One region of the Arthrobacter sp. JDC6 genome, then DNA from elsewhere that is predicted to be linked to it. Evidence: predicted binding sites of a transcription regulator. Region 1 holds the regulator's gene; the other holds the start of a gene.
The links. Region 1 encodes HrcA, which represses chaperone genes, less so after heat shock. Its sites were predicted from a motif close to TTNGCACTCGNNNNNNNCGAGTGCNAA; they were not measured.

Region 1 (5,702 bases):
CGGCACCATGCCGGACACGCTGTCCACCAGCGCCCCGCTGGAAACCGCACAGTCCTCCAACAAGGCGCCGGTCTACTGGATCGGCCGCAGCGGCGGGAACATCTTTCTTTACCGGGAATTCCGCGACGTCCCTGAACAGGAGAACCCGGTCACCCGCGCCCTGCGGGCCATGATGTCCGAGAAGCCGCTGGACCCTGACTTCTTCACGCCCTGGCAGAACCCGGACAAACTTGCCACCTCAATCTCCGGCAAGGACGTCATCACCGTCGACGTCTCCTCGGACGCTTTCAACAGCAACCTCGATGCCGACATGGCTGCCCGGGCCATCCAGCAGCTGATCTACACGGCAACCGCTGCCGCCGCCAGTTCGGGCCTGATCGACACCGGCCAGCAGATCCGGGTCCGGATCCTCGTGGACGGCCACACGGACTACGTGGCCTTCGGCAAAGTGCAGCTCGGGGCCCTGATGACCCGCGCCGCGGGCCTGGTGGCGCCCGTCTGGATCATTGATCCCCAGGAGAACGCCGAAGTGCCCGGCGGGAGCGTGAAGATTACCGGCCGCAGCACATCGCCCGGGGCGAAGCTCCGCTGGCAGATCCTGCAGTCTACGGACGGCGGCAGCAAAGCACCGTTCCTGGCGGGTGAAACCACGGCTGCGTCCGAACAGGGGCAGGCCGGCGTCTTCACCCTGGCCCTGAATCTTCCGCCGGGCGATTACATGCTGCGGGTGGCCCAGGCCGGCTCCGGCGGGGAACCGGACCGGAACGAGGACACGAGGTCCTTTAAGGTCCGGTAGCCGTCCACCGGCCAAGGACGTCGCTGGCAAGCACGACGGCGGCCGGGCCGGCCGTGGAGGACCGCAGGACATGGTGCCCCAGGAGGGCGGTCACGGCGCCCTTATCGCAGAGTTTCGTTACCTCCCGCTGGCTGATGCCGCCCTCCGGACCGACGATGAGCAGGATTTCCCGGGGTCCGGAGCCTGCTTTCCCTTGCCATGCTTCAAGGACGGTGCGCAGCGGCCGAACGGCGTCCTCATGCAGGATGACAGCGAGGTCGGCAGCTTCCACGGCAGCGGAAAGCCCGGCAGTGTCGACGGCGGACCGCACTTCGGGGATCCAGGCGCGCCGTGCCTGCTTGGCGGCCGCGGCCACTGAGGATTCCCATTTGGCATGGGCCCGGGCTGCGCGGTCGCCCTTCCAGCGGACGATTGACCGTTCGGACTGCCAGGGTATGACGGCGTCGATGCCCAGTTCCGTGGCCGTCTCGATGGCCAGCTCATCGCGGTCCCCCTTGGCGAGGGCCTGTACCAGCACCAGCCGGACGTCCGGCCTGTCTTCAACGGTCAGCGTCCCGCATTCCACTTCGAGTGCGGAGGGAGCGGCGGACACCACCTTCCCGGTCATCCGGGTGCCGGCGCCGTCGACGATGTCCACCGCTTCGCCGGGAGACAGCCGTTTGACGGTGACGGCATGCCGCGCCTCCGCCCCGTCGAGGACAAAGAGTTGGCCGGCCGCCATCCCGGCCAGCGAACCGGGGGGCGTGAAGAAGACGGGGTTGCTCACCGCTACAGGTTACCGAGCCGGTCCCGGAGCTTGGCGAACATGCCGCCGCTGGCAGCGAGCTTGCCCTCGGTGATCTGTTCACCACGGAGCTTGGCCAGTTGGCGCAGGAGGTCCTCCTGCGCGGGGTCGAGCTTGGCCGGGGTGTCCACCTGGAGGTGGACCTTCAGGTCGCCGCGGCCGTAGCCCCTCAGGTGGGTGACGCCGAGGCCGCGCAGGGTGATGATCTCCCCCGACTGGGTACCGGGCTTGACGTCGATCTCCTGCGTGCCGTCGAAGGTTTCCAGGCTGACATCCGTGCCCAGGGCGGCTGCCGTCATGGGGATGTGCAGGGTGGCGTGCAGGTCGTCGCCCTCCCGCACGTAGGTGGCGTCATTGTTGACGCGGATCTCCACGTACAGGTCGCCGGCCGGACCGCCCGCGGGGCCGGCCTCGCCCTGGCCGGAGAGCTGGATCCGGGTTCCGGTGGCCACACCGGCAGGGACCTTGATGGTCAGCGACCGGCGGCTGCGGATACGGCCCTGGCCGCTGCACTCGTTGCAGGGATCCTTGATGACGGTGCCGAAACCTTCGCAGGTGCCGCAGGGGGCGGCCGTCATGACCTGGCCGAGGATGGAGCGGACGGCCCGCTGGACCTGTCCGCTGCCGCCGCAGATGTCGCAGCGTTCCGGATGGGTGCCGGGGCGGCAACAGGATCCGTCACAGGTGGGGCAGACCACGGCGGTGTCCACTTCGAGTTTCTTGTTCACGCCGAATACGGCGTCGCGGAGGTCGATCCGTACGCTGATCAGGGCATCCTGGCCGCGGCGGATACGGGAAGCGGGACCGGACGTGCCGCCGGCGCCGAAGAAGGTGTCGAAAATGTCCTGGAACGCGAAGCCCTGGCCCGCGTAGCCTGCGCCGCCGAAACCGTTGTCGGTGCCGTTCTCATTGCCGGTGGTGTCGTAGATCCGGCGCTTCTGGGGGTCCGAAAGCACCTCGTAGGCGTGAGTTACTGCCTTGAACCGTTCCGATGCGTCCGCACCGGGGTTTACGTCCGGGTGTAGGGTGCGGGCCAGCTTGCGGTAGGCCTTTTTGATTTCTTCACCCGTCGCTTCGGGTGAGACTCCAAGGACGTCATAGTGGCTGCTCAAAGTTCGTATCTCTTCCTTGTTGTACTGCGTTCAGTTGGGCGGCCCAGCTCTTGCTTTCCGGCCGAAGCGCGCTCCGGCGGCCAAGAGTCAGGGCCCCAAAATCCTGGAAAGGTAGCGCGCCACTGCCCTGACGGCGGCCATGGTGGTGGGGTAATCCATCCGGGTGGGCCCGAGGATGCCTACTTTCGCCGAGCTGTCCGGACCGTAGGCAGTGGCCACCACGGAGGCCTCGGCAAGGCCGTCGTACGGGTTCTCCCGTCCGATGCTGACAGCGACGCCGCGGTGGTCCTGGGCCATTTCGCTCAACAGCCGCAGCATCACCACCTGTTCCTCCAGCGCCTCGAGCACCGGGCCGATGCTGAGGGGGAAGTCGACGTTGGACCTGGCCAGGTTGGCGGTGCCGGCCATGACCATCCGGTCCTCCCGGCTGTTTTGCGCCAGGCCCTCCAGCCCGAGCGCCAATGCGTGTGCCGCCTGCCGCTGCGGGTGCGGGGTGGCGGCGACGACGGCGGGCAGCGCCTGGGCCAGTTGGCGCAGCGGTGTTCCGCCCAGTGCACCGAGGAACCGGGTGCGCAGTTCAGCCAGTGCGTCGTCGCCAAGGTCCTGCCCGACGTCGATCACCCGCTGCTCCACCTTGCCGCTGTTGGCGATCAGGACGACGAGGACCTTGCGCGGGGCGAGCAGGACGAATTCGATGTGCCGGACCAGTGCCCTGCTCAGGTGCGGATACTGCACCACGGCAACCTGGTTGGTCAGCTGCGACAGCAGCCGGACGGTCCTCTCCAGCACGTCGTCGAGGTCGTCCGCGCCTTCGAGCAGGGACTGGATGGCGCGGCGTTCGGCGGCCGAGAGCGGCTTGACAGCCGAGATTTGGTCCACAAAGAGCCGGTAGCCCTTGTCCGTGGGAATCCGGCCGGCACTGGTGTGCGGGGCGGTGATCAGCCCCTCGTCCTCCAGTGCGGCCATGTCATTGCGGATGGTGGCGCTGGAAACACCAAGATGATGCCGCTCCACCAGGGCCTTGGACCCAACCGGCTCGCGGGAGTGGACGTAGTCCTCCACGATGGCCCGCAGTACTTCCAGCTTGCGTGGCTCGCTCACTCTCCACCTCCATCCATGGTTCGGGGCGCATGCCCCTCCCGATGCAACCCAGGGTTAGCACTCGACATGCCTAAGTGCTAACAGTCTATTATGCCTCGGCCCGTTGTTAGCATTGGTACCGCTCCGGGCGAAATTGCGGAGTTGAACACTAGCGCTAGGCGGATCAAATCCATGGATTACCGGAACTGGGGCCCACGCGGCATATCCGCTCCCGCACGGACGGAACTGCCGGAGGTCCCCGTGGAGCGCGGCATGGTGCTCGAGGAAGTGCAGTCAGGCTGGGTGGGTGCCGTGACCCGGGTGGAGAAATCCGGCGGCATGCATGTGGTGGCGCTGGAGGACCGCCGGGGAAAATCGCGTTCCTTCCGCCTTGGGTTCGGCTTCCTCCTGGAGGGCCGGCCGATCCGGCTGATGCCACCCGCCCCCCGGCCGGCCGCTGCCGGTCCCGCGGCGGGCAGGACGGCCTCGGGGTCCGTTCGGGTCGCCGGCCAACGCGCCCAGGTGGCCAAGGCCAGCCGGATCTGGGTGGAAGGCAAGCACGACGCCGAACTGGTGGAAAAGGTCTGGGGAGACGACCTCCGGGTGGAGGGCATCGTCGTCGAGCCCCTGCACGGCATTGACGACCTTGCCGCAGCCGTCGCGGACTTCAGGCCGGGGCCCGGCCGCCGTCTCGGCGTCCTGGTGGACCACCTGGTTCCTGACTCCAAGGAGTCCCGCATCGCGGATGCCGTCATGGCCTCCCCGGGCGCCGCCGGCAACGTCCTGATCGTCGGTCACCCCTACGTGGACGTCTGGCAGGCGATCCGGCCCGCTGTCCTTGGCATCGACAAATGGCCGGCCGTGCCCCGCGGGCAGGACTGGAAGACGGGGATCCTGAAAGCCTTCGGCTGGCCCCACGCCACCAAGGAAGATGTCGGCCTGGGATGGCAGAAGCTGCTGGGCGCCGTGCGCACGTACGCGGACCTCGAAGCGTCGCTGCTGGGCAGGGTCGAGGAAGTCATCGATTTCCTGACCGTGCCGTGAAGGGCGGACGGCGTCCCGGGAACCAGTATTCTTGGTAGTGCGGTTCCTTGTTTCCTGAGGCACTGCGCACCGCGCCGGAATTGTAGTCAGCACCACTTGCACCTTCGAAGGAACAGACTGTGGCAGAAAACGCACGTGATCACAGGGACGGCCAGGGCCGTTCCGAGTACCATGGCGTCCCCGCCAACGCCCTGCCGCTTACGGCCAGCGAAGACCGCCAGTGGGCGACGCTGGCGCACTTCGGCGGGATCCTGGGGTGCGTCCCCTCGCTGCTGATCTACTTGATCTTCCGTGACCGCGGGCCATTTACCGCCCAGGAATCCAAGGAAGCGCTGAACTTCAGCCTGCCGCCCACCATCGCCGCGGTGCTGGCCAACATCCTGGTGTTCGTCCCCTACGTCGGGAACATCTTCGCGGTCATTGCCACGCTGATCTGGGTGGCGCTCACGTGCTTCTCCGTCGCGGCAGGGATCCACGTCAACCGGGGCCAGCCGCACCGCTACCAGTACAACCTGCGCTGGATCAAGTAAGGGCAACTGCCCGCGGGCCGGCTCTAGTCCGGCAGGATGCGGCGGACTACTGCGTCTGCCAAGAGCCTGCCCTTGAGGGTCAGGACCAGGCGTCCGCGGAATGCGGCAGCAGGATCAACCAGGCCGGCTGCGATCAGTCCGGCCACCTCGTGGCGTCCCCCGGCACTCAGCGTTGAGACATCCAGTCCCGACTGGAGGCGGGCCTCCAGCATGACCCGCTCCAGGTTCCTTGTTTCCGCGTCCAGGGTTTCCCTGCCGGCGGCGGGCGAAAGCCCCTGCGACAGCCGGTTCGCGTAAGCGGACGGGTGCTTGACGTTCCACCAGCGGACCCCGCCCATGTGTGAGTGCGCGCCCGG
Region 2 (5,702 bases), 310 kb from region 1:
GGAGTCGCCGGGAGATCCGATGGAGAACGAACGGGCTGGCAGTTCAAGTCCGGAAGCCCTGCGGGGCGCGGAACGGGCAGGTACTGGCCGCAGAAGTGTTCCGTGGCGTGTGGAGGGGCTGGCGGCGAAAGGCAAAGGCGCACCGCCTGATGGCCGCAAACGAAGGTTCACGCCGTGGGTGTGGCTGGCAGTGCTTTATCTGGGGTTCTTTCTGGTGCTCTCTTTTCAGGACGTGGCGTCGGCCCCGGCAGCGGTGCCATATTCCGAGTTCAAGACACAGGTGCAAAACAACAACATTGTGGAGGTTTTCTCCCACGGCGACACCATTGAAGGAAAGCTCCGTAAAGAGCAGGCACTGCCGGGAGCCGACGGGCAAATCTACACGCAGTTCGTGACGGAGCGGCCCACGTTCGCCAGCGATGATCTGCTGAGCGTTTTGGAGGCCAACAAGGTCACGGTGAGGGCAACGCCCCTGGCGCAGGAACGCGGCGTTCTGCTGAACCTCCTGTATTCCGTAGCGCCGGTCGCGTTGTTGGTGCTGTTCTACCTGTGGCTTCTCAGACGCCAGGGCGGCATGCTGGGAATGGGCGGCTTTGGTGGGCTGGCCGGGAAAAAATTCCAGCCAGTGAACCCACAAAATATCCGGGTTACGTTCAAGGACGTGGCCGGGATAGATGAAGTGGAAGCAGAAATTTCAGAAGTAGTGGACTTCCTCAAGGGCCCGGAGAAGTATCAGGCCATCGGTGCCCGGCCACCCAAGGGTGTCCTGCTGAGCGGACCCCCGGGAACCGGGAAGACACTGCTGGCGCGGGCAACTGCCGGAGAGGCCGGGGTGCCCTTCTTTCACGTCAGCTCGTCCGAGTTCATTGAAATGGTTGTGGGAGTAGGCGCCAGCCGGGTGCGTGAACTTTTCCAGGCCGCACGGGAGGCTACGCCCTCAATCATCTTCATCGATGAGATTGACGCCATCGGCCGGAAACGGGGTGGTTCCCTGGCCGTTGGCGGACACGATGAGCGGGAGCAGACCCTGAACCAGATCCTGACGGAAATGGACGGCTTCTCATCCTCCGAGGGAGTCGTTGTCCTGGCCGCCACCAACCGTCCCGATGTACTGGACCCGGCGCTGCTGCGGCCCGGGCGGTTCGACCGGTCCATCACCGTCCACGCTCCCGACCAGGCGGGCCGCCTGCAGATCCTCATAGTGCAGGCCCGTAACGTCAAGCTTGACGTCGGCGTTGATCTGGACCTGCTCGCCCGTGCTACGCCCGGCATGACCGGGGCGGAACTGGCCAACCTGGTCAACGAGGCCGCGCTCCTTGCCGTCAAACGGAAGAACCCGGCGGTGACCGAGCGGGACCTGTTCGACGCATTGGAAAAGGTCCAGCTGGGCACCGTACGGAACGTCGTGATGCCCGCGGACGAACGCCGGCGAACCGCCTACCACGAGTCCGGCCACGCCCTCCTGGGCATGCTCGAAGAAGGGGCCGACCCCGTCCGGAAAATCTCCATCATTCCCCGCGGACGCGCTCTGGGCGTCACCCTTTCAACCCCCGATACAGACCGCTACGGATATGACGAGAACTACCTTCGAGGAAAGATCGTGGGAGCCTTGGGCGGCATGGCAGCAGAACGGCTCGTTTTCGGCGTGGTGACCAGCGGAGCTGAAAGCGACCTGCAAAACAGCACCCACCTGGCCAGGATGATGGTCGGCCGCTGGGGAATGTCCCCAAGGATCGGACCAGTCCAGATCCTGCCCGAAGAAGGCGACCCCCGCTCCCTGGGCATCTCCGAAGGAATGCTGGACATCCTCGCCGAGGAGGTGCGCGCCCTCATCGACCAGTGCTACGAACGTGCCCTGAGACTGCTGGGGGAAAACCGGTGGCGCCTGGAATCACTCGTCGAGCAGCTGCTGGCCAGGGAAACACTGAACGAAGCCGAAATTTACGCGGCCGCAGGACTTCAGCGCCGCACCGACACCGGAAGCCCAAAGCAAGAAGACAACCATGCAAAACCGGCGCTCTGATCACCTTCACAGCACCCAACATGCCCACCGGATTTCCCGGCAGTTACCAAGGTGCTGCAAAAAACCTGGACACAAGAGCGCTTTGTTGGCTGTCTTTGCACCCGAGCGCCACCAGATCCTGACAGGAGGAAGAGAATGAACATCGGAGCACAGCCGGAACCGTCCGGCGAAACGCCCGAAGCCGACGCTTTTGAACAACAGCTTCCCGTCCTACCCGAAGGGCCCGAAGAACCCGTCCCGGCCCCGCTGCCCCCGGAGGCCTCGGAAGCCGACGCCATCGAGCAGCGCAGAGACGTGCTGCCCGGCAGGCCAGGTCCTGCCCGGGCTGCTGACGATGCAGGGCTCAAGGCAGCGGAAGCAGATCTGATCGAACAAGCCGAGGCGCCCCCCGTGGACGACGAGGACGATTACCCGGACTCACGCCAGGAACCGTACTAAAACCTAACCCGCAAAGGACTGTACAGGCCTGAGCCCTGGAACTGTTGGGGTAAACCCGGCACATGGGCGGAGGTCTGGGCCTGGATGGAGTGAGCACAACGCGTGGTGGAAGGCCGGAGGCGGCTGCGACTGGAACGCAATTCCCGGGTGCGGTCACAACGCAGGGGCGTCCAGCCCGCGCAAGGGGAGGATCACATGGAGGAGAGCAATGAATAGCGGGGAAGGAAGGCCCATCGCCTACACGGCACTGACGAAAGGGACGCCGGTCATCTCCCGCTCGGGACGGCGTTTCGGAACAGTGCACCAGGTAGTGGACGACCCGGCGGGAAATATTCTGCACGGAATCGTCGTGGCCACGAAGGAGGGGCGCCGTTTCGTGGGCAGGGATCTCATCCTGAAGATGACCACCACCCAGGTCCAATGCTCCCTCAGCGATGAGGACGTTGATGCTCTGCCCCCCATCCGGCGGCCCCGACGGCGCTTTGCCCTGAGCCTGCCCCGGCGAAGCGCCGGCACCGGCATGTTCCAACAGAAAGGAAACGCACCGGGCCCGCCCCCATGCAGGTAGAAGCAGCTATCACTTGAGCATGGGGCGGGGATCCACTGCTGAATCGGCGCTCCCCCTTGCCTGTTATCCCTTCAAAAAGCCAGCAATGACTCTTGCAAACCTCTACTACCGGTGCTAAAAAATCTATATCAGTGGATATAGATCCGGTCACATGTTGATCCGAGGAGGTATGTCATGTTGATGATGAGTGATCCGTTCCGTCAGTTCGACCGGCTGACGCAGCAGGTACTGGGCACTGCTGCCCGCCCAGCGGCCATGGCCATGGACGCGTGGCGTGAGGACAACCAGTTCGTGGTCGCCGTTGACTTGCCCGGTGTCGACCCTGAATCCATTGACGTAAACGTCGAGCAGAACGTCCTGACCATCCGGGCCGAACGCAAGGAAACGCTCGGAGAAGGGGTGGAACTCATTGCTGCTGAGCGCCCCCGTGGCGTCTTCAGCCGGCAACTGCTCTTGGGCGAAACGCTGGACACAGAAAATGTGAAGGCGGGCTACGACGGCGGTGTCCTCACGGTCCGGATTCCAGTGGCGGAGAAGGCCCAGCCCCGGAAGATCGAAGTGACGGCCGGAACGGGCGGCCAGCAGCAGCAAATTAACGCCTGAAACACCGGGAAGCATGCCGCGCCCCACGGCGGCTTTCGGGCAGGGCTGGCATTTTTCCACCCGTGACGGTCCCCGGTCCCCGCGACCCGGGGACCGTCCCCACCCGCTCCTGGCCCGCATCGGAGTGATGCGCAGCCTGGTGCCGACGCTTCCCACTATGCGGTGCAGCCTGAAACCAGGCGATCGGAGGTGACAGCATGGCCATTCAGTACATGGACGACGGCTTCGCCCCGCATGTGGATCGGGGATTCGCCACAGCAAAGACACGGCTTGAGCCGAGCAGGCTTAGCTTTCACCAGGACGACGAAACCGAAAAGCACGCCCGCGCCATGGTCGAACATATCCTCGCCCTGGAAGCAGAGCGCGTCCCCGCCGTTACAGCCGAACTTTTTTGCCGAAGCGGTTGCCGTGGCGAACGCCGTTCGACAAGCCCAGGGAAGAGGACCCGTTACATCGTTCCGTGCCCGCGACTTCTGGGAAGTCCTGAAGGATCTGATCGACAGTGTTCTGGAACAATAGCCACTCACCCTCGACCACCGCACGAAGGGGGAGGTATCGACATGGAAGCAGAACTTGAACAGCTCCGGTCGCTGGCCCGCGTGATCGTGGTCGCCGAAGCCGCCCTCGACGCCGCCTATGCCGCGCTGCGGACTTCTGCCTCAGCACTGCTGGCAAGCGGATCCGGGTCCCTTTCCGAGGTCGGCGAAGCATCAGGACTCCCTGAAGGCGAACTCCTGGACATGCTCACCTCGGACGGCAACAACGTCCTCGAACAAATGTTTCCGGAGGAGGCCTGATCAAAGGACCGGGCAGTTCCCATGAAGGCATCTGATGAAGAACGCGGACACGGCGGAACCTGCAAGGTTGCCAGGTCCCCGGGCAACGCCGGGCACGGCCGGACCAACGCGAAGCTCCAGCGCCCACCGGCGCTGCAGCTCTCAGTTTCAATCCGGCGGTGCCCTGAAGCGCATTCCACACCACAGTGTCTTGCCACCCCAAAACCGGCAGGGCCGGAGGCGGGTGACGTGCCCAGGCAGGGCACATTTGCGGGTCCTGTCCCGCACGAACCCAGGGGCTGGCCCCCAACTGAACCGAACAATCACGATAGAGAGGAGCAGCACAATGAACAACCTCGTCCGGCGTACCGGCGCCGACCTCGCCGAACCCCTTCGCCGCTTTTTCGAAGGAGATCTCGACAACTGGTTGCGCACCGAGGAGTACCGGGAAGACAAAACGCTCGTGATTAAAGCCGAGGTTCCCGGCATTGACCCGAACAAGGACATTGACATCACAGTGATCGGAGACCAACTGCGGATCAATGTCACAAGGGAAGAAAAATCCGAGCAATCGGGCAAGGAAGGCTACCGCTCGGAGTTCCGCTACGGCACGTTCTCCCGTAGCCTCCCGCTGCCGGAAGGCGCGGACCAAAACGATGTTAAAGCAACCTACACCGACGGCATTCTCGAAGTCCGCGTCCCCCTGCCCGAACAGACAACCCAAAAGCGGAAAATCCAGATCACACGTGGATAACCCGTCCGATGCGCATAGCACCGCTTCAGGTGGTCAGCCAGGGGCACCAAGCGCCGGGCTACCACCTGAAGCTTCCCCGGCAGCCACCGCTGGGGCTGTGGCGGAAATCCAACATGAAATCCCCAGCACGAACGCTCTCCGGCCATCTTCCGCGCCCGCCTGGTCGCAGAAGCGATTTCGAGGTGAAGCTGTTGATAGATGTGCTGTGCTGTGACCCTTGCCGCGCAGCGTCAGACGGTGAGAGAGGCCGGAAGCGGCGCGCGAGTCAAGCTCCCGGGAACCCGGCTGCAGGGGTAGAACTTAGGGCTTCACAGATACTGAAAGTGGTAGTCCAGCCAGGTAAATCTGCTTTGGGTTCTTTCCCCAGCACACGCCGGACAGTAGTTGTGGCTGCATCCGGAGAAGCAAAGGATCCGGAAGGTGCCCGGACGAGGGTACCGGCACGCTTCACACTCCGGAATGCCCTCCAGGAACATCCTCACCCGTTTTCGACGGATGATGTCCTCAACCAGCAATCTGCCTTCCTGATGTAAATCCACG

Region 2: a site for HrcA is predicted at 3,121-3,147, ahead of ACV095_RS11155 (Hsp20/alpha crystallin family protein). Genes of this name have one in related genera too.

Annotation. Positions count from the first base shown of each region.
Region 1 is NZ_CM151278.1:2,086,702-2,092,403, reverse strand. Features, by position in the region: gene ACV095_RS09770 (GerMN domain-containing protein) at 1-796, shown strand, start outside; gene ACV095_RS09765 (16S rRNA (uracil(1498)-N(3))-methyltransferase) at 783-1,562, opposite strand; gene dnaJ (molecular chaperone DnaJ) at 1,565-2,692, opposite strand; gene hrcA (heat-inducible transcriptional repressor HrcA) at 2,780-3,793, opposite strand; gene ACV095_RS09750 (DUF3097 domain-containing protein) at 3,965-4,816, shown strand; gene ACV095_RS09745 (DUF4870 domain-containing protein) at 4,936-5,346, shown strand; gene hemW (radical SAM family heme chaperone HemW) at 5,370-5,702, opposite strand, start outside.
Region 2 is NZ_CM151278.1:2,395,257-2,400,958, reverse strand. Features, by position in the region: gene ftsH (ATP-dependent zinc metalloprotease FtsH) at 215-2,023, shown strand; gene ACV095_RS11165 (hypothetical protein) at 2,159-2,461, shown strand; gene ACV095_RS11160 (hypothetical protein) at 2,670-3,029, shown strand; gene ACV095_RS11155 (Hsp20/alpha crystallin family protein) at 3,204-3,632, shown strand; gene ACV095_RS11150 (hypothetical protein) at 4,193-4,429, shown strand; gene ACV095_RS11145 (Hsp20/alpha crystallin family protein) at 4,755-5,162, shown strand.